Regions from separate parts of the Streptomyces sp. 2-1 genome, predicted to be linked through region 2. Evidence: riboswitches for the same ligand, from Rfam matches in the RefSeq annotation. Region 2 holds a riboswitch; each other region holds the start of a gene.
What was found. Region 2 has a riboswitch for thiamine pyrophosphate ahead of thiO (glycine oxidase ThiO). Riboswitches for the same ligand answer to the same signal wherever they lie in the genome.

Region 1 (6,397 bases), 4.5 Mb from region 2:
CGACCGGGGGGCTGCTCGGACGGGCGGCCCCCTGTTCCGCGACGAGACGCCTCGGACGCCGCCGCACCAGGATCCGTCCTCGCAGGTGCCGTCCCACCAGTCGCAGAATCCGCAGGAGCCCATGTCCAGCGCCGCACAGCCCGCACCCGCGCCGCAGAAGAAGAGCGCGGGCCGCGACCTGGGCGCTGCCATAGGGGTCGGGGTCGGGCTCGGTGCGGTCATCGTCGCGTCGCTGTTCGTCGTCAAGGCCGCCTTCGTCGGAGTGATAACGGTCGCCGTCGTGGTCGGCCTGTGGGAGCTCACGTCACGGCTCGCGGAGCAGAAGGGCATCAGGGCGCCGCTCGTGCCGCTGGCGGTCGGCGGTGCCGCGATGGTGATCGCCGGATACGTCCGGGGCGCCGAGGGTGCCTGGGTGGCGATGGCGCTCACCGCGCTCGCGGTCCTGGTCTGGCGGATGACGGAACCGCCCGAGGGCTACCTCAAGGACGTCACCGCGGGAGTCTTCGCCGCCTTCTACATCCCGTTCCTCGCCACGTTCGTGGCGATGATGCTCACCGCGGACGACGGTGCGCGGCGGGTGCTGACGTTCCTGCTGCTGGCCGTGGTCAGCGACACGGGCGCGTACGCCGTCGGCTGGCGCTTCGGCAAGCACAAGCTCGCCCCGCGCATCAGCCCCGGCAAGACCCGCGAGGGCCTGCTGGGTGCGCTCGCCTTCGCCATGGTGGCGGGTGCGCTGTGCATGCAGTTCCTCATCGACGACGGCACCTGGTGGCAGGGCCTGATCATCGGCCTCGCGGTCGCGGCCAGCGCCACGCTCGGCGACCTCGGCGAGTCGATGATCAAGCGTGACCTGGGCATCAAGGACATGGGCACATTGCTGCCGGGGCACGGCGGCATCATGGACCGCCTGGACTCGCTCCTGCCTACGGCTCCTGTGGTGTGGCTGTTGCTCGTGTTGTTCGTCGGTAGCTGATACCGAGGCTCAGGGCCTGCGGTCTGCGGTTTTGCGGTACGAGGGGCTCGTCGTCCAACTGGACGGCGAGCCCCTCCCGTATGTCTGCCGGATGTCCGGGCCACTCCAACGCTCGAACGGCAGAGGCGCGGTCTGTGCGTCTGTGCCGCCGTCAGTCCGTGCCGTAGTCGTGCGGTCGGCCCTCCTGCCAGTCCACCCACTGCGGATCGTCCAGGAGCTCCCACGCGTCCGGCAGGCCCGCGCGGCGCAGGAACTCGATCAGGTCGGCGTCGCTGTGCGCGAGGCCGGCGCCCCGGGCGCGGATCGACACCCGGCGGCCGCCGGTGCCCGCCGCGCGATGCACGACGATGGGCGCGGTGCTCTCGCCTTCGGGTGGCGACTGTTCGCGGTTCACAGTGCACCGCGGGCGGTGTCTGTATCGGTGTCGGGCGTGGGCGTGGGCGTGGCGGAGGTGGAGGCAGCGGCGCTGGTGTCGTCGGTGCGGCGCAGTCGCCGGACCAGCCGATCGCGGTCGCTGCGCCGAGGATCCGGATGAGACACGTATTCGTACACAAGTTCGAGTGTAGGTCCAGGTGTGGCCTATAGGACAGTGCTCCGCGTCCTGCGGCACCGGACTTGGGTCGTCGGTGGCCAAAGTCCACGTGCCCGCCCGAGGTCGTGGCCTGCGGGATCGGTAGGTTTGTCGCACCGCTTAAGGAGATGTGTGATGCCGGACCGCCGTAGAGCTCTGTATGTGACCGATCTCGCCTATCAGGCGCGGGGGCGGCGTTACTGCGACGAGGACATCTTCCTGACCTCCCGACTGCGCGACGACTTCGACGTCGCCCTGTGCCACCCGCTGGACGCCGCCGCGCTGATGGACGCCTTCGATGTCGTCGTGGTCCGCAACAGCGGGCCCGTGCTGCACTACCAGAAGGAGTACGACGCCTTCCGGGAGCAGGCCGTGGCCCGTGACATCCGGGTCTACAACCCGCTGACCGGCCGAGGCGACATGGCCGGCAAGCAGTACCTGCTGGACCTGACCGCAACCGGATACCCGGTCATCCCCACCGTCGACCGGCCCGAGGACCTGCATCTGCTGCCCGAGACCGGCCAGTACGCGGTCAAGCCGAAGGTGGGCGCGGACTCCATAGGCCTGTCCTTCGTGCCCCGGGAGGAGCTCGGCGGCCTCGCGTACGGCGACATCCTGGTCCAGCCGCGCATCGACTTCCGCTACGAAGTGTCCTTCTACTACGTCGACGACACCTTCCAGTACGCCCTCCACGCCCCCGATCCCGAGCGGCGCTGGGTCCTCGATCCCTACGAGCCCACCGACGCCGACCTGGCCTTCGCCCGGCGCTTCATCGACTGGAACACCCTCGACCACGGCATCCAGCGCGTGGACGCCTGCCGCACGCAGGAAGGCGCGCTGCTCCTCGTCGAGCTGGAGGACCTCAACCCGTACCTCTCCCTGGAACTGGTCTCCGACGGGACCCGTGACTCCTTCGTGGCGAGCATGACGGCATCGGTCCACCGGCTCCTGGATGCCCAGCCCCGCGGCTGAGACGGCCGGGGGCACAAGTCACACGAATCGATCTGCGACACTGGTACAGCCATGCCTAAGCCCGGAGAACTCACTTTCGTTGCCCCCCGCGGAGCCAAGAAGCCGCCGCGGCACCTTGCCGATCTCACGCCTGCCGAGCGTAAAGAGGCGGTTGCCGCGGTCGGTGAGAAGCCGTTTCGTGCCAAGCAGCTGTCGCAGCACTACTTCGCGCGGTACGCGCACGACCCGGAGCAGTGGACCGACATCCCCGCCGGATCGCGCGCCAAGCTGCAGGAAGCGCTGCTTCCTGAGCTGATGACGGTCGTGCGGCATCTCTCCACGGATGAGAACACCACCCGCAAGACCCTCTGGCGGCTCTTCGACGGCACGCTCGTCGAGTCCGTGCTGATGCGCTACCCGGACCGGGTCACCATGTGCATCAGCTCGCAGGCGGGCTGCGGGATGAACTGCCCGTTCTGTGCGACCGGGCAGGCCGGTCTCGACCGGAACCTGTCCAGCGCCGAGATCGTGCACCAGATCGTGGACGGGATGCGGGCGCTGCGGGACGGCGAGATTCCCGGTGGGCCGGCTCGGCTCAGCAACATCGTCTTCATGGGCATGGGCGAGCCGCTGGCCAACTACAAGCGGGTCGTCCAGTCCATCCGGGCCCTCACCGACCCCGAGCCGGACGGGCTCGGGCTGTCGCAGCGGGGGATCACCGTCTCCACGGTCGGCCTCGTCCCCGCCATCAACCGGTTCGCCGACGAGGGCTTCAAGTGCCGCCTCGCCATCTCCCTGCACGCACCGGACGACGAGCTGCGTGACACGCTCGTGCCCGTGAACACGCGGTGGAAGGTTCGGGAAGTGCTGGACGCCGGCTGGGAGTACGCGGCGAAGTCGGGGCGCCGGCTCTCCATCGAGTACGCGCTCATCCGGGACATCAACGACCAGGCGTGGCGTGGTGACCGGCTCGGGCGGCTGCTCAAGGGCAAGCCCGTGCACGTGAACCTGATTCCGCTGAACCCGACACCCGGCTCGAAGTGGACCGCCTCGCGGCCCGAGGACGAGAAGGCGTTCGTCGAGGCGATCGCCGCCCATGGTGTGCCCGTCACCGTCCGGGACACCCGTGGCCAGGAGATCGACGGGGCCTGCGGGCAGCTCGCGGCGACCGAGCGGTAGTCTGGCGGACGTACGTACATCTTCATATTCCGACAGGGGAGCGCCACAGCGCTGAGAGTGCGGGACAGCCCGCAGACCCTCTGAACCTTGCCCAGGTCATTCTGGGTAGGAAGTTCGGTCACTACTCAAGCTGTTGCGCCCTGCCCGGGAACCGATCGAGGTCCCGGGCAGGGCCGCGTCTCTTCCTGGTCAGCCCCAGGAGGAATCCAGTGAGCACCACCAGGAAGTTCACGGCCGTGGTCGCGGTCACCGGGCTCGGCCTCGCCGCGCTCGCCGCGTGCGGTTCGTCCGACTCCGGCGACGAGGGCTCCGGGTCCAAGACCGTCACCCTCGTCAGCCATGACTCCTTCGCCTACACCAAGGCCGTACTGAAGGACTTCGAGAAGGAGTCCGGCTACAAGGTCAAGGTCCTCAAGGACGGCGACGCAGGTACGGCCGTCAACAAGGCCATCCTCACCAAGGACAACCCGCAGGGAGACGTCTTCTTCGGTGTCGACAACACGCTGCTGTCGCGGGCGCTCGACAACGGGCTGTTCCAGTCCTACGAGGCCAAGGGATCGAGCCTGATCCTGCCGCAGTACCGGGTCGACCAGGACAAGCACCGCGTCACGCCCATCGACTCCGGTGACATCTGCGTCAACTACGACAAGGCGTACTTCAGCAAGCACAAGCTGGCCCCGCCGACGTCCTTCGACGACCTGATCAAGCCCGAGTACAAGAACCTGCTGGTCACCGAGAACGCCTCGACGTCCTCGCCCGGCCTCGGATTCCTGCTCGGGACGGCCGCGAAGTACGGCGACGCCGGCTGGCAGGACTACTGGAAGAAGCTCAAGGCCAACGGCGTGAAGGTCGTCGACGGCTGGGAGCAGGCCTACAACGTGGAGTTCTCCGGGTCCGCCGGCGGCAAGAAGGCCAAGGGCGACCGGCCGCTCGTCGTCTCGTACGCCTCGTCGCCGCCCGCCGAGGTCATCTACGCCGACCCGAAGCCGAAGACCGCGCCGACCGGGGTCGCGGACGGCACCTGCTTCCGCCAGGTCGAGTACGCGGGCCTGCTGAGCAATGCGAAGAACAGCAAGGGCGGCAAGGCGCTCATCGACTTTCTGATCTCCAAGCCGTTCCAGGACGACATGCCGCTCAACATGTTCGTCTACCCGGTCCGTGAGGCCGCCCAGGTGCCGCCGGAGTTCACGAAGTTCGGCCCGGCCGTCGAGAACCCCGAGACCCTCGACCCCGCCAAGATCGCCGACAACCGTGACGAGTGGGTCAAGTCATGGACCTCGCTCGTACTGAAGTAGAGCCCCGCGCCGGGGCGGAGCCGCCCGCGCGCCGGAGTCCGAGCTCCCGTCCACGCCCCCGCACGCGCCCGCGTACGGGGAGCGTGGCGCGGCTCGCTCTCATGGCCGTGCCCGTCGCGTTCTTCGGGCTCTTCTTCGCCTACCCGGTCGCGGCGATCACGGCCCGCGGGCTGAAGATCGACGGGGTCTGGCGGTTCGGGCGGATCGGCGACGTGCTCGCGCAGTCCGACATCCGGCACGTTCTGTGGTTCACGACCTGGCAGGCGCTCGCCTCGACCGCGCTCACGCTGCTGATCGCGCTCCCCGGCGCGTATGTGTTCGCGCGCTTCGATTTCAGGGGCAAGCAGGTCCTGCGGGCAGTCGTCACCGTGCCGTTCGTACTGCCGACCGTGGTCGTCGGCACGGCCTTCCTGGCGCTCCTCGGCCGCGGCGGGCTCCTGGACGAGCTGTGGGGCGTACGGCTCGACACGACCGTGTGGGCGATCCTGCTCGCGCACGTCTTCTTCAACTACGCGGTCGTCGTCCGCACGGTCGGCGGCCTCTGGTCGCAGCTCGATCCGCGGCAGGAGGAGGCCGCGCGGGTGCTCGGCGCCTCACGGTTCGCAGCCTGGCGCAGGGTGACGCTTCCGGCGCTCGGCCCGGCGGTCGCCGCCGCCGCGCTCATGGTTTTCCTCTTCACCTTCACCTCGTTCGGTGTGGTGCAGATCCTCGGCGGCCCCACCTTCTCGACGCTCGAAGTCGAGATCTACCGGCAGACCTCGGAGATCTTCGACCTCTCGACGGCCGCCGTCCTCACCCTCGTCCAGTTCGTGGCGGTCGGCGCGATCCTCGCCGTCCACGCGTGGACGGTACGGCGGCGGGAGACGGCTCTTCGCCTGGTCGACGCCTCCGTGACGGCACGACGGCCGCGAGGCGCCGGGCAGTGGGCGCTGCTCGCCGGAGTCCTCGCCACCATCGCCGTCCTGCTGGTGCTGCCGCTGGCCGTGCTGGTCGAGCGGTCCCTCGACGCCCCCGGATTCGGTTACTACAAGGCGCTGACCAGCGACGAGGGCGGTATCTTCCTGGTCCCGCCGATCGAGGCCATCGGCAACTCGCTGCAGTACGCCCTTGCCGCCACCGCCATCGCCCTGCTGATCGGCGGACTCGCGGCTGCCGCCCTCACCCGCCGGGACGCCGGCCGTCTCGTTCGCGGCTTCGACGCCCTGCTGATGCTGCCGCTCGGTGTCTCCGCCGTGACCGTAGGGTTCGGCTTCCTCATCGCGCTCGACAAGCCTCCGCTGGACCTCCGGAGCACCTGGATCCTCGTACCGCTGGCGCAGGCGCTGGTGGGCGTCCCCTTCGTCGTACGGACCATGCTGCCCGTGCTGCGGGCGGTGGACGGACGTCTGCGCGAGGCGGCGGCGGTGCTCGGGGCCTCGCCGTGGCGGG
Region 2 (6,397 bases):
TCGGCACGCGCACGATCTCCGGGCCCTTGGACACCGTCAGGGTCACGGTGTCGTTGTCCCGGATCCGGGCGCCCGGTTTCGGGTCGCTGCTGATGACCCGGCCGGGCTTGACGGTGTCGCTGAAGCTGCGCTTGACGTACTTCACGTCGAGACCGGCGTCCGTGAGCTGCTTCCTGGCCTGTGCCTCGGTCTTCGAGAGCACCGCCGGGACGTTGGTGAACTGCCCGGAGTTGATGTACCAGACCCCCGCGCCCAGGCCGAGGGCCAGCAGCACCGCGGCGACGATCGCGATCAGACCGCGGCGGGGCGCCACCATACGGCCGCCGCGTCGACGGCGGGGCGGTTCGGGCGGCGGGGACGGCAGGTAGCTCGTGCGGTGCAGCTCGGCGTCGTCGTCGTTCACCGGAAGCGGCCGCTGCACCGACAGCGAGAGCGGGATCACGCTCGTACGGTCGTCGGCGTTCTGGTGGTCCGTGGTGACCGCCTGCGGCGGGACGGCGTCCAGCTGGTCGGCGCTCAGCGCGTTCCGGGCGTCCAGGACCTGCGAGAGCAGCTCGACGGCGTCGTACGGACGGAGGTCGGGGTTGCGTGCGGTGGCCGTCGTGACCAGCTCGTCGAGCTCGTAGGCCAGGCCCGGCACGGACGCCGACGGCCGGGGCACGTCCTCGTGGAGGTGCTTGTAGAGCACGGTGGCGGGCGAGTCCCCGTAGTGCGGGCGGTCGCCGGTCAGCATCTCGAAGAGGAGGATGCCGCACGCGTACACGTCGACCCGGGGGTCGGCCGTGCCGTTCTCTATCTGCTCGGGCGCGAGATACGAGACCGTGCCGAGCACGGCCCCCGTCGTGCTGGTGACCGTGTCCACGGCCCGTACGAGACCGAAGTCCGCGACCTTCACCCGGCCGTCGTCCCCTATCAGGACGTTCTCCGGCTTCATGTCGCGGTGCACGAACCCGGCGCGGTGCGCGGCGCCGAGCGCGGCGAGGACCGGCTCCAGGACGTCGAGCGCGGCCCGCGGCTGCAGGGCCCCGCGCTCGCGCAGCACGTCGCGCAGGGTGCATCCGGCTACGTACTCCATCGCCAGATAGACGAAACTGCCGTCCGTGCCCTGATCGAAGACCTGCACCACATTGGGGTGCGCGAGCCTGGCCACCGACTTGGCCTCGCGGATGAAACGGTCGACGAACGTGGCGTCGGCCGCAAGCGTCGGGTGCATCACCTTGAGCGCGAGCACCCGGTCCAGGCGGGTGTCCACGGCCCGGTAGACCGTGGCCATCCCGCCGACCGCGATGCGCGCGTCGACGCGGTAGCGGCCGTCGAGCACGTGCCCGACGAGCGGGTCCTGAAGGGTCGTATCCACGCAGGTGAGTGTACGAGCCGCCACTGTCAACGCCGCCTGCACGGGCGATTCCGGGGCGGTACTGCAGCCGAGCTGTGACGGATGTCGCACCGTGACCGATCCCGTGCGGCGCCTGGATTCAGACAGGTGTTCAGGCCAAAGCTCAGAAAGCGGGCCTTTCCGGGTCCAACCGGGCTACGCCCTCCACCGGAGACGACGCCTCGGCGAAGTGACGGCGCGGAATGCGCCCCGCGCGGTACGCGAGCCGGCCCGCCTCGACCGCGTGCCGCATGCCTTCGGCCATCAGCACCGGCTCCTGCGCCCGGGTCACGGCCGAGGCGAGCATCACACCCGCGCACCCCAGCTCCATGGCGAGCGCCGCGTCCGACGCCGTACCGGCACCGGCGTCCAGGATCACCGGCACGCGCGCGTGCTCCACGATCAGCTGGAAGTTGTGCGGGTTGCGGATGCCGAGCCCGGACCCGATCGGCGAGCCGAGCGGCATGACCGCGGCGCAGCCCACGTCCTCCAGCTTGCGGGCGAGCACCGGGTCGTCGTTCGTGTACGGGAGGACCGTGAAGCCGTCGTCGACCAGGGTCTCGGCGGCGTCGAGCAGCTCGATCGGGTCGGGCAGCAGGGTGCGTTCGTCGGCGATGACCTCCAGCTTGACGAGGTCCGTGCCGAGCGCCTCACGCGCGAGCCGGGCCGTCAGGACGGCCTCCCCGGCGGTGAAACAGCCCGCCGTGTTGGGCAGCACGCGGATGCCCAGCCGTTCGAGCACGGAGAGGACCGAGCCATGGGCCTTGGGGTTCACGCGGCGCATCGCGACCGTCGTCAGCTCGGTGCCGGACGCGACGAGCGAGCGTTCCAGGACGTCGAGGCTGGGCGCGCCACCGGTGCCCATGATCAGACGGGACGTGAAGGACGTACCGCCGAGGACGAAGGGATCGTCGGCCATGGGTCAGCCTCCTTGGACGGCGGTGAGGACTTCGACGCGGTCTCCCTCGGAGAGGAGGGTCTTCGACCACTGCGCGCGCGGGACGACGGTTTCGTTGAGTGCGGCGGCGACACCGGAGGGGGCCGCGGTGAGCGCGGCGACGAGGGTGTCGAGGGCGGTGTCCGGGGCCAGCTGCCGCCGCTCCCCGTTGACGAAGATGCTCATGCTCATGCGCGCTGCTCCGAGAGTGCGGCGGCGCCGAACCGCCTGGGTGTGAAGGGGCGGGCCACGTCCGGGAGTTCACCGGTAGTCAGGGCGTGTGCCATGGCGTCCCCGGTGACGGGCGTGAGCAGTACGCCGTTGCGGTAGTGGCCGGTCGCCAGCAGCAGACCGGGGAGTCCGGTCGGGCCGAGCAGGGGCGCGTTGTCGGGGGAGCCCGGGCGCAGTCCGGCCCGCGTCTCGGTGAGCGGCAGTTCGGTGATGCCGGGGACGAGTTCGTGGGCGTCCCGCAGCAGCTCGTACACACCGCCGGCGGTCACCGTGGTGTCCCAGCCCAACTCCTCGCTGGTCGCGCCGACGACCAGTTCGCCGCTCTCCCGCGGCACCAGATAGATGTGGCTGCCGCGCACGACGGCCCGCACGCTGCGGCTCAGGAAGGGCGCGTACCGCTTCGGGACGGTCAGCCGCAGCACCTGTCCCTTCACGGGGCGCACCGGCGGCAGTACGTCGTCGGGGACGCCCGTCAGACGCCCGCTGAGGCTGCCCCCGGCGAGCACGACCTGGCCCGCCGAAAGCTCGGTGCCGTCCGTCGTGACGACTCCGGTGGCCCGGTCCCGTACGACGGTCAGGCGGTCCGCCCACGTCCGGTGGAAGGCCACTCCGGCCCGCTCGCAGGCCGTGACCAGGGCCGCGGAGAGCCGCCGCGGATCGACCTGGTGGTCGCTGTCGACCCGGAGGCCGCCGCGCACGCCCGGCGCGAGCATCGGCTCCAGCCGTCGGCACTCACGGCCGCTGAGCCACTCCGACTCCAGGCCCGACCGGAGTTGCAGGGCGTGCACTTCGCGCAGATGGGCGCGGTCGTCGGCGTCGAGCGCGACGGCCAGCGCGCCGCACCGCCGGTATCCGATGTCCTGGCCGGTCGCCTCGGTCAGCTCGGCCGCGAAGTCCGGATAACGGCGCGCCGAGGCCAGATTGAGGCCGAGCAGGGTCTGCTCGCCGTAGTGGAGTTCGGTGACGGCGGCCAGCATCCCGGCCGCGACCTGCGCGGCGCCGCCGCCGGGTTCCGGGTCCACGAGCGCGGTCGAGAACCCGCGCTGCGCGGCCCGCCAGGCCGTGACGAGGCCGATGATCCCGCCCCCGACGACCAGGACGTCTGACGTGCGCCTCGCATCGGCTGCATCGGTTGTATCGGCGGCTGCGTCGGTTGTGTCGGGTGTAACGGATGTCTCCGGTGTACGCGACATGGGCGTCCAGCCCCTCCCTTCGCCGGCATGACCCGGATCAGGTTCGTACGGTCGGAGGCCGTCCCAGCCTCCCTCTCAGCCCGGTGCGTCCGGACTCCCGCGAGTGCTTTACGTTGGCCACCTTAGCCCTTCGCCCCAACAGCCTGTAAGGGAGCCTTCACGCATGGCCCGCTCGCTCGACGGACTCTCCCTCGCCCCGGTCGCCGACCAGGCGCCGGGCCAGGTGGGCACCCGCACCCGGTTCGCCTACCACGAGAAGGACGGCGAGATCTGGGCCGAGTACGCGGGCGGCGACGTCGTACGCGGCCACCTGGTGGGCACGCGCGCGGGTGACCGGCTCGACTTCCGGTACGTACAGCTGAAGGTCGACGGCACCACCTCGTCCGGGCACTGCGTCTCCCTGGTCGTCGAACTGCCCGACGGGCGGGTGCGCCTGGAGGAGACCTGGGAATGGGAGTCCCAGGAGGGCAGCGGGACAAGTGTGGTCGAAGAGGTCACCGCAGACTGACGCTGTGCAACAGCTCACCGATCGCGCCCCCTGACCGACGATTTCACCAGTGTCTATGGTGATCGTGTGAGTGAGCAGACGCAGGGACGGAACCCGGTGGCGCGACGGAGCGCCGTGATCGTCGGGGCGGGCATGGCAGGCGTACAGACCGCCGTCGCCCTGCGGGAACGGGGCTTCACCGGAAGCGTGACCCTGATCGGCGCGGAGCCCCACCAGCCGTACGACCGGCCCCCGTTGTCCAAGGCCGTACTGCTCGGCAAGGCCGAGGACTCCGCCTTCGACGTCGACTTCGAAGCGCTCGACGTGGAGCTCCGCCTGGGGCTCGAAGTGACCGGCGTGCACCCCTCGCGGCACGAACTCGACACGGTCGACGGCCCGGTTCCGTACGACGTCCTGGTCATCGCCACCGGCGCCGAGCCGATCCAACTGCCGGGCGCCCAGGGCGTACCCGGCGTCCATCTGCTGCGCACGCTCGACGACGCCGAGCGGCTGCGCCCCGTCCTCGCCCGGCAGCACGACATCGTGGTGGTCGGCGCGGGCTGGATCGGCGCCGAGTTCGCGACGGCGGCGCGCGAGGCGGGCTGCGCGGTGACCGTCGTGGAGGCCGCCGACCGGCCGCTCGCCGGTGTGCTGCCCGAGGAGGTGGCCGCTCCGATGGCCGCCTGGTACGCGGACAGCGGGGCGGTGCTGCGCACCCACGCGCGCGTGGAGCACGTCGAGCCCGGCGAGGTGGTGCTCGACGACGGCTCGCGGCTGCCAGCGGGCGCCGTCGTCGTGGGCATCGGGGCGCGGCCCGCCACGGCCTGGCTGGCCGGTTCCGGGATCGAGCTCGGCGCCCGTCGCGAGATCGTCGCGGACGACCACCTGCGCACCTCCGCCCCGGACGTGTACGCGGTCGGCGACTGCGCCTCGTTCCCGTCCGGCCGCTACGGCGAGCGCCTGCTGGTCCACCACTGGGACAACGCCCTCCAGGGCCCGCGCACGGTCGCCGCGAACATCGTCGGCGAGACGTCCGTCGCGTACGACCCCGTGCCGTACTTCTGGTCCGAGCAGTTCGGCCGCTTCGTCCAGTACGCGGGCCATCACGCGACCGCCGACGCCATGGTGTGGCGCGGGGACCCGGCCGGGCCGTCCTGGTCGGTGTGCTGGCTCCGCGAGGGCCGCCTGGCCGCGGTCCTGGCGGTAGGACGGCCTCGGGACCTGGCACAGGGCAAGCGGCTGATCGAGGCGGGCACGCCGATGGATTCCGGGCTCCTGTCGGATCCCGCGCTGCCGCTCAAGGGCGCGACCGCCTGAGCGCTCTGCCGTGGTGCTCCGTCGGGTCGCCCGGTCGGAGGGCCGTCCGATGTCTGCGGGGCCGCGGGCGTGACACGGTCGCACCGGCCCGGGTACCGACTGTCAGTCCGAGATGGCAGGCTTGTGTTCGTGACCGAGATTGACGCAAAGATCGATGCTCTCGTCCCCGCCTGGCTCACCCTCCCCGACATCGCCGAACTGCTCGGCGTCGAGGTGACCCGCGTTCGGCAACTGGTCAAGGAAGGCCAGGTCATCGCCGTACGCCGTGGTGAGAACCGCGCGCTGCACGTCCCCGCCGCATTCATCGACGGGGCCGAGCAGAAGGTCGTCAAGGGCCTGACCGGCACCTTGACGCTCCTGCGGGACGACGGCTTCACCGACGAAGAGATGCTCGAGTGGCTCTTCACCCCCGACGAGAGCCTGCCCGGTACGCCCGCGCAGGCTCTGAGCGAGAATCGCGGCACGGAGGTGAAGCGTCGCGCCCAGGCGCTCGCCGTCTGACCTGATCACGCCGTCCGGCGTACGGGCCGCGATCCTCACGGCCCGTACGCCACCGACACGACACGGGGGACCCACGCATGCCCGAATCCACCGCACGCGCCCGGCTCGCCGACGCCCGGGTGTACCTCTGCACGGACGCCCGCAGGAGCCAGGGCGACCTCGCCGACTTCCTGGACGCGGTCCTGGCGAACGGCGTGGACATCGTGCAGCTGCGGGACAAGGGCATGGAGGCGGCCGAGGAGCTGGAGCACCTCGCCGTCCTCGCGGACGCCTGCCGCCGGCACGGCAAGCTGCTCGCGGTGAACGACCGGGCGGACGTCGCCCACGCCATCGGCGCCGACGTGCTGCACCTGGGC
Region 3 (6,397 bases), 2.4 Mb from region 2:
TTCAAGACCCGTCATCCTTCGGGAGCGGGCTCGGACAGCACTCGGAAACGGGCAGAGAGACAAGGAACAAGGGCGATGCGAGAGATCTTCGCGGGTATGCCGTGGTGGATTAAGTGGGTCGCGGTGCCGGTCATCGCCCTGGTCGTGTTCGGCGGCCTGATAGCGAGCGTCGTCGGTTTCGTGATCGGCCTGCTCTTCAAGCTGCTGGTCTTCGTGGCGCTGGTCGGCGGACTGATCTACGTCGTACGGAAGTTCATGTCGAGCTCCTCGTCGAGGAGCGACTGGTAGGCAGGGGGAGACCCGCCGGTCGGCAACCGGCCGGCGGTAACAGGAATCGCCAGTTCCCTCGGGCGAGGGAAGTTTCGGCGCAGGCCGTCTGCGAGCGGTGGCAGACGGTTAAAGTCCGGAATTCGACGCGGGGTTGATTCCCGCGAGCGGCGCTCTGATCCCTCCCGTGTTACCCCCGCACGGGCGGCCCCCCTCGCGCTTCGGGAGTAACCCTTGGCCACGGTTGACACCGCACCCGCAGGACCGCACGTCCCTTCCTCCGAACCGCATCCCACGACCCTCATCGGATCCGTGCAGCGTGCGATGCGCCTGTTGGAGTCCGTCGCCCGCCATGAGCACGGGGCGCCCGCCAAGCAGCTCGCCCGGGAGGCCGGGCTCGCCCTGCCCACGGCGTATCACCTGCTGCGCACGCTGGCCCACGAGGGCTATCTGCGCCGGGAGAAGGGCCTGTTCTTCCTCGGCGAGGCGGTCGAGCGGTTGACCAACAGCGGTGCCCAGCAGAAACGTCGCAGCATGGTCGCCGACGCTCTCGCGCAGTGCCGCGACTCGATCGGCGCGCCCGTGTACTACGCGCTCTACCGCGACGGTGAGATCGAGGTCCAGTGCGTCGCTGACACCCCGGCCAATCCAGCCGTCGAGGAGTGGGCCGACTTCCGCGAGACGGGTCACGCGCACGCGATCGGACAGTGTCTGCTGTCCCAGCTCGACGACGATGCCCGTCGGGACCACGTCGACCGTTACTCCGTCCGGTCCATCACGCCATATACGGTGCGTGACGATCGAACTCTGTTGCGACGCCTCGAATCGGCACGACGCATGCAGCCCGTGATCGAGCGTCAGGAGTACGCGCTGGGCACCGTCTGCGCCGCGATTCCGATCACTGTGGGCAGTACTGCGGCCACAATTGCCATTTCCCTGCCGGCCCACCAGGCCGACCGACTGCTGCCGGCGGCACGCCGATTGCAGAGCGAGATCGGCAGGCTGCTGGGGTCACTCTCGCTCTCTATCAGCATCTGAAAACTCACTCCTTGTGATCTGGTGTGTACGTTCAGCAAGATGCCAGCAGTGTCAGGTGGATGATTCCCGGCCAGGCGAAGGCGAACGACGGGGTAGGCGATGCGCGAGTCGGTAGTACAGGCAGAGGTCATGATGAGCTTCGTCGTCTCGGAGGAGCTCTCCTTTCGCATCCCGGTGGAGCTGCGCTACGAGACCTGTGATCCCTATGCCGTGCGGCTGACCTTCCACCTGCCCGGTGACGCCCCGGTCACCTGGGCCTTCGGCAGGGAGCTGCTGATCGACGGGGTGGGCCGGGCGTGCGGGGACGGTGATGTGCACATCGCTCCCGCCGACACCGAGGGGTTCGGCGATGTGCTGATCCGGCTTCAGGTGGGCGGCGACCACGCGTTGTTCCGCTGTGGGACGGCGCCGCTGCTGGCGTTCCTCGACCGTACGGACCGGCTGGTGCCGCTGGGCCAGGAGCGGTCCCTCGCGGACTTCGACACGCACCTCGACGAGGCGCTCAACCGCATCCTGGCGGAGGAACAGAGCGCCGGATGAGGCGATACGGGTCTGGGGCAGGCGTGCCGCCGCCTCGCTGTGCGTCGGCCCGTACGGGTGTGACGCGTGCTCATACCGCCTGGCGCCGGCCGTACGGCATACGGCTTGTTGCTCGGCGGCCGTGCGGGCTGCCGTAACGCTTCTTCTCAGCCGTCAGCCGTCAGCCGTCAGCCGTCAGCCGTCAGCCGTCAGCCGTCAGCCGTCAGCTCTCGGCAACCGGATCCGGCACGGGTGTCGGCTTCAGTGCTTGCGGCGGCGGCCGCTCCCCCCGCGCAGAGGCGCCCTGGCGCCCGACTGGGGCTGCGGCTGCGGCTGTTCCTGTGGTGCCGGGGCGGTGAGGCCCGGGCGGTCCGCCGAGACCACCAGGGCGGCGAGGACCGTGGTCACCGGCACGGAGGCGACCAGTCCGATCGAGCCGACGAGCGTGCGCACGATCTCCTCGGCGACCAGCTCGCTGTTGGCCACCGTCCCCACACTGCTCTGCGCGATGGAGAAGAGCAGCAACAGCGGTAGAGCGGCGCCCGCATAGGCCAGGACGAGTGTGTTGACGACCGACGCGATGTGGTCGCGGCCGATGCGGATGCCCGCGCGGTACAGCCCGCGCCAGCCCATCGTCGGATTGGCCTCGTGCAGCTCCCAGACCGCCGACGTCTGCGTCACCGTCACGTCGTCGAGCACACCCAGCGAACCGATGATGATGCCCGCGAGCAGCAGGCCGCTCATGTCGATGGACGGGTACAGCCCGTGGATCAGACCGGTGTTGTCGTCCGTGTTGCCGGTCAGCGAGGCCCAGTCGATGAACAGCGAGCCGAGCAGCCCGATCAGCAACAGGGAGAGCAGGGTGCCGAGCACCGCCACCGACGTACGGGCCGACAGGCCATGGCACAGATAGAGCGCGATCAGCATGATGGCGCTCGCGCCGACCACCGCCACGACCAGGGGGTTCGAGCCCTGCAGGATCGCGGGGAGGATGAAGAACGTCAGGATGAGGAAGCTGGCGGCCAGTGCGACCAGCGCCATGACACCGCGCATCCGGCCCACCAGGACCACGGCGACGGCGAAGATGCCGGCGAGCACCGTCATCGGGAGCTTGCGGTTCACGTCGGTGACCGAGTACTGGAGCTCCTTGGGGGCGTCCGGCGCATACGCGACGATCACCTCCTGGCCCTGCTCCAGCTGCCGCGAGGAGTCCGGCTGGACGATCTCCGTGAACGTACGGCCCTTGTCCTTGCCGGTGTCGACCCGGACCGTCGCCTTCTTGCAGCTGCCGGACGCCTGTTGCTGAGCCGACGAGCCCTCTGCGGTCGACGTGTCGCCGGTCGGCGTCTCCCCCGAGGCGTTCACCGACTTGCAGTCGACCTTGTCGACCTTGGTCACCGTGGCCTGCTGGGTCTGCCGGTCGAAGCCGACACCGGTGCGCTCGTGCCCCGGGGCGCCGCCGGGCCAGAGCACCACGAGGCCGACGACGACCGCCGCCGCGAAGGGGATCAGCACGGCCGCGATGACCTTGCGCAGGTGCATCGAGACAGGTGCTGCGGGTCCGTGACTGTGCGAATGGCCGTGCCCGCCGCCACCCGGTCCGCCACCGTCACCACCGCCGGGCCGGTCTCCGCCGCCCCCTCCGGGGCCGTGGGATCCGTGCCCTGGGCCGCCGCCGTGCCCATGGCCGTCGTGGCCGTGTCCGTGGGGCGGCTCGGACGGCGGGAGTGGGGGCTGCTGCGTCGTGGTCACCGACCGATCATCGCAAGAACGGCCCGGGCCCACTGTTCACCGCGCCACATCTGACGCTAGCGTGGGGGCACCTTTGCAAACGCGGGAGCTCGGAGCACCGGGCTGAGAGGGCGCTGACCTCCGTAGACGCGATGTTTCACGTGGAACATCGCCGGACGGAAATCGCTGCGTCGACCGCCGAACCTGTTACCGGGTAATGCCGGCGTAGGGAGTAGGTCTCATGACCAACAAGGACGTACGCACGCCTGCCTCCAGTCCGACGGGCGGGGCGTTCGCCTCGGCCGAGAGCGGTGAAGTGACCGCTTCGCCCGAGAACGGCGAGGCCGGGAAGTCCATCGGCTGGCACAAGGCGTATGTCGAGGGTTCGCGCCCCGACCTGCGGGTGCCGGTCCGTCAGGTGCACCTCACCAACGGGCAGTCGGTCACTCTGTACGACACCTCCGGCCCGTACACCGATCCGACCGTCGACACCGACGTACGCAGGGGCCTCGGGGCTCTTCGGGCCAACTGGATCATCGCGCGCGGTGACACCGAGGAGTACGCGGGCCGCCCCGTCCGCCCCGAGGACGACGGGATCAAGCACACCTCGCCGCGCGGCGGACTGCGCAACCTCGACGCGGTCTTCCCGGGGCGTCCGCGCCAGCCCCGGCGCAGCCGTGACGGACAGGCGGTGACTCAACTCGCGTACGCCAGGCGGGGCGAGGTCACGCCGGAGATGGAGTACGTGGCCATCCGGGAGAACGTTTCTCCCGAGGTCGTCCGCGAGGAGATCGCGGCGGGCCGGGCCGTGCTGCCGGCCAACGTCAACCACCCGGAGATCGAGCCGATGATCATCGGCAAGCGGTTCCTGGTGAAGGTCAACGCCAACATCGGCAACTCCGCGGTCACCTCCTCCATCGAGGAGGAGGTCGAGAAGATGACCTGGGCGACCCGTTGGGGCGCCGACACGGTCATGGACCTGTCCACCGGCCGCAACATCCACACCACGCGGGAATGGGTGCTGCGGAACTCCCCCGTCCCCATCGGCACGGTCCCGCTCTACCAAGCGCTGGAGAAGGTCGACGGGCGGGCCGAGGAGCTGACCTGGGAGATCTACAAGGACACGGTCGTCGAGCAGGCCGAGCAGGGCGTGGACTACATGACCGTCCACGCGGGCGTGCGGCTGCCGTTCGTCCCGCTGACCGCGAACCGCAAGACCGGCATCGTCTCGCGCGGCGGCTCGATCATGGCGGCCTGGTGCCTGGCGCACCACAAGGAGTCGTTCCTGTACGAGAACTTCGAGGAGCTGTGCGAGATCCTCGCGGCGTACGACGTCACGTACTCGCTCGGCGACGGGCTGCGGCCAGGGTCGATCGCGGACGCCAACGACGCAGCACAGTTCGCGGAGTTGAGGACGCTCGGGGAACTCAACAGGGTCGCGAAGCGTTTCAACGTACAGACCATGATCGAGGGCCCGGGGCATGTCCCGATGCACAAGATCAAGGAGAACATCGACCTTCAGCAGGAGATCTGTGATGAAGCTCCGTTCTATACGCTTGGCCCGCTGACGACGGACGTCGCGCCGGCGTACGACCACATCACCTCCGGCATCGGTGCCGCGATGATCGCCTGGTGGGGCACGGCCATGCTCTGCTACGTCACGCCCAAGGAGCACTTGGGCCTGCCCAACCGTGACGACGTCAAGACGGGCGTCATCACCTACAAGATCGCGGCCCATGCGGCGGACCTCGCCAAGGGACACCCTGGCGCACAGGAGTGGGACGACGCGTTGTCGGACGCCCGCTTCGAGTTCCGCTGGGAGGACCAGTTCAACCTGGCCCTCGACCCCGACACGGCCCGGGAGTTCCACGACGAGACCCTCCCGGCCGAGCCCGCCAAGACAGCGCACTTCTGCTCCATGTGCGGGCCGAAGTTCTGCTCGATGAAGATCAGCCACAGCATCACCGAGCAGTTCGGTGGCACCGCGGCTGCGGGAGCGACGGCCGAGGAGGTCGCCGAGGGGATGCTCCAGAAGTCGAAGGAGTTCGCGGCGAGCGGGAACAGGGTGTACCTGCCCATGGCCGACTGACTCCGGCGCACTGTCCGACTCTTTCTCCCAGGTCCCGGCCTGCCAGGCCGGGACCTTGCGGAAAAGCACGACGCCTTGCTCCAAGTCGTAACGGTAGAGAGAAGATCGCGCATGACGTGATCAACTTCCCTACCCTGCCTGGCATGGGCGGGATCGATGTGGCCAACGGAGTTGTCGGCGCTGTGCTGGGGATGCTGTTCGCAGTGCTGTTCCAGCAACCCCTGCAGAACGGCTGGTACAGGCTGCGAACCCGCTCGACCCGTGCCGTACGCACCCTGCGGCAGCGGGAAGAGTCCAGCCCGGCGTGGAGAACCTTCTCCCTGGGGCCACTTCACACCTCGGCCCTGATCGTCGAAGGGGACGGGGAGTCGTCCATATCCCCTGAATCCGTCTATATCCAGGTGCTCGACGAGGAGATCGAGCTGCCTTCGGACATGGCCGGCTGGCGGGCCGAACTCGAGGAGGAGAACGCCCGTGGGCGGACAGAGGGCCGGGCACCGATGTGGAACGGCCCTCGCTACGCGGTCGAATCGCTCGACGTGTCCCGAACCGCGCTCGACGAGCACCCCGAAGTCCATCTGCGGCTGCGTCCGACGGACTACTTCACCTTCCTGGCGGCTCAGCAGCTCGACCGCCGTCTGCCCGACGGAACAAGCCCGCGGTCCCGCTATCTCGACCCGGACGACCCGCTGTCGGCACCCGCGTTCCTGCAGTGCAGCTTCGCCGTGAACGTCGCGGTGGTGACCGCCGACG

Region 1: linked by a shared signal. The riboswitch ahead of ACN20J_RS34445 (thiamine ABC transporter substrate-binding protein) and the one ahead of thiO (glycine oxidase ThiO) in region 2 are both predicted to bind thiamine pyrophosphate.
Region 3: linked by a shared signal. The riboswitch ahead of thiC (phosphomethylpyrimidine synthase ThiC) and the one ahead of thiO (glycine oxidase ThiO) in region 2 are both predicted to bind thiamine pyrophosphate.

The regions. Positions count from the first base shown of each region.
Region 1 covers NZ_CP183383.1:7,797,263-7,803,659, forward strand. Annotated here, with positions in the region: gene ACN20J_RS34420 (phosphatidate cytidylyltransferase) at 1-973, shown strand, start outside; gene ACN20J_RS34425 (hypothetical protein) at 1,125-1,367, opposite strand; gene ACN20J_RS34430 (hypothetical protein) at 1,364-1,525, opposite strand; gene ACN20J_RS34435 (hypothetical protein) at 1,680-2,516, shown strand; gene rlmN (23S rRNA (adenine(2503)-C(2))-methyltransferase RlmN) at 2,568-3,674, shown strand; TPP riboswitch at 3,699-3,804, shown strand; gene ACN20J_RS34445 (thiamine ABC transporter substrate-binding protein) at 3,884-4,969, shown strand; gene ACN20J_RS34450 (ABC transporter permease) at 4,945-6,397, shown strand, end outside.
Region 2 covers NZ_CP183383.1:3,341,816-3,348,212, reverse strand. Annotated here, with positions in the region: gene pknB (Stk1 family PASTA domain-containing Ser/Thr kinase) at 1-1,357, opposite strand, end outside; gene ACN20J_RS14745 (thiazole synthase) at 1,500-2,294, opposite strand; gene thiS (sulfur carrier protein ThiS) at 2,298-2,498, opposite strand; gene thiO (glycine oxidase ThiO) at 2,501-3,736, opposite strand; TPP riboswitch at 3,734-3,847, opposite strand; gene ACN20J_RS14730 (hypothetical protein) at 3,900-4,244, shown strand; gene ACN20J_RS14725 (NAD(P)/FAD-dependent oxidoreductase) at 4,311-5,540, shown strand; gene ACN20J_RS14720 (Rv2175c family DNA-binding protein) at 5,670-6,041, shown strand; gene thiE (thiamine phosphate synthase) at 6,119-6,397, shown strand, end outside.
Region 3 covers NZ_CP183383.1:5,759,428-5,765,824, forward strand. Annotated here, with positions in the region: gene ACN20J_RS25345 (DUF5326 family protein) at 76-288, shown strand; gene ACN20J_RS25350 (IclR family transcriptional regulator) at 502-1,305, shown strand; gene ACN20J_RS25355 (SsgA family sporulation/cell division regulator) at 1,405-1,845, shown strand; gene ACN20J_RS25360 (YibE/F family protein) at 2,086-3,366, opposite strand; gene ACN20J_RS25365 (hypothetical protein) at 3,388-3,630, shown strand; TPP riboswitch at 3,648-3,804, shown strand; gene thiC (phosphomethylpyrimidine synthase ThiC) at 3,797-5,644, shown strand; gene ACN20J_RS25375 (hypothetical protein) at 5,788-6,397, shown strand, end outside.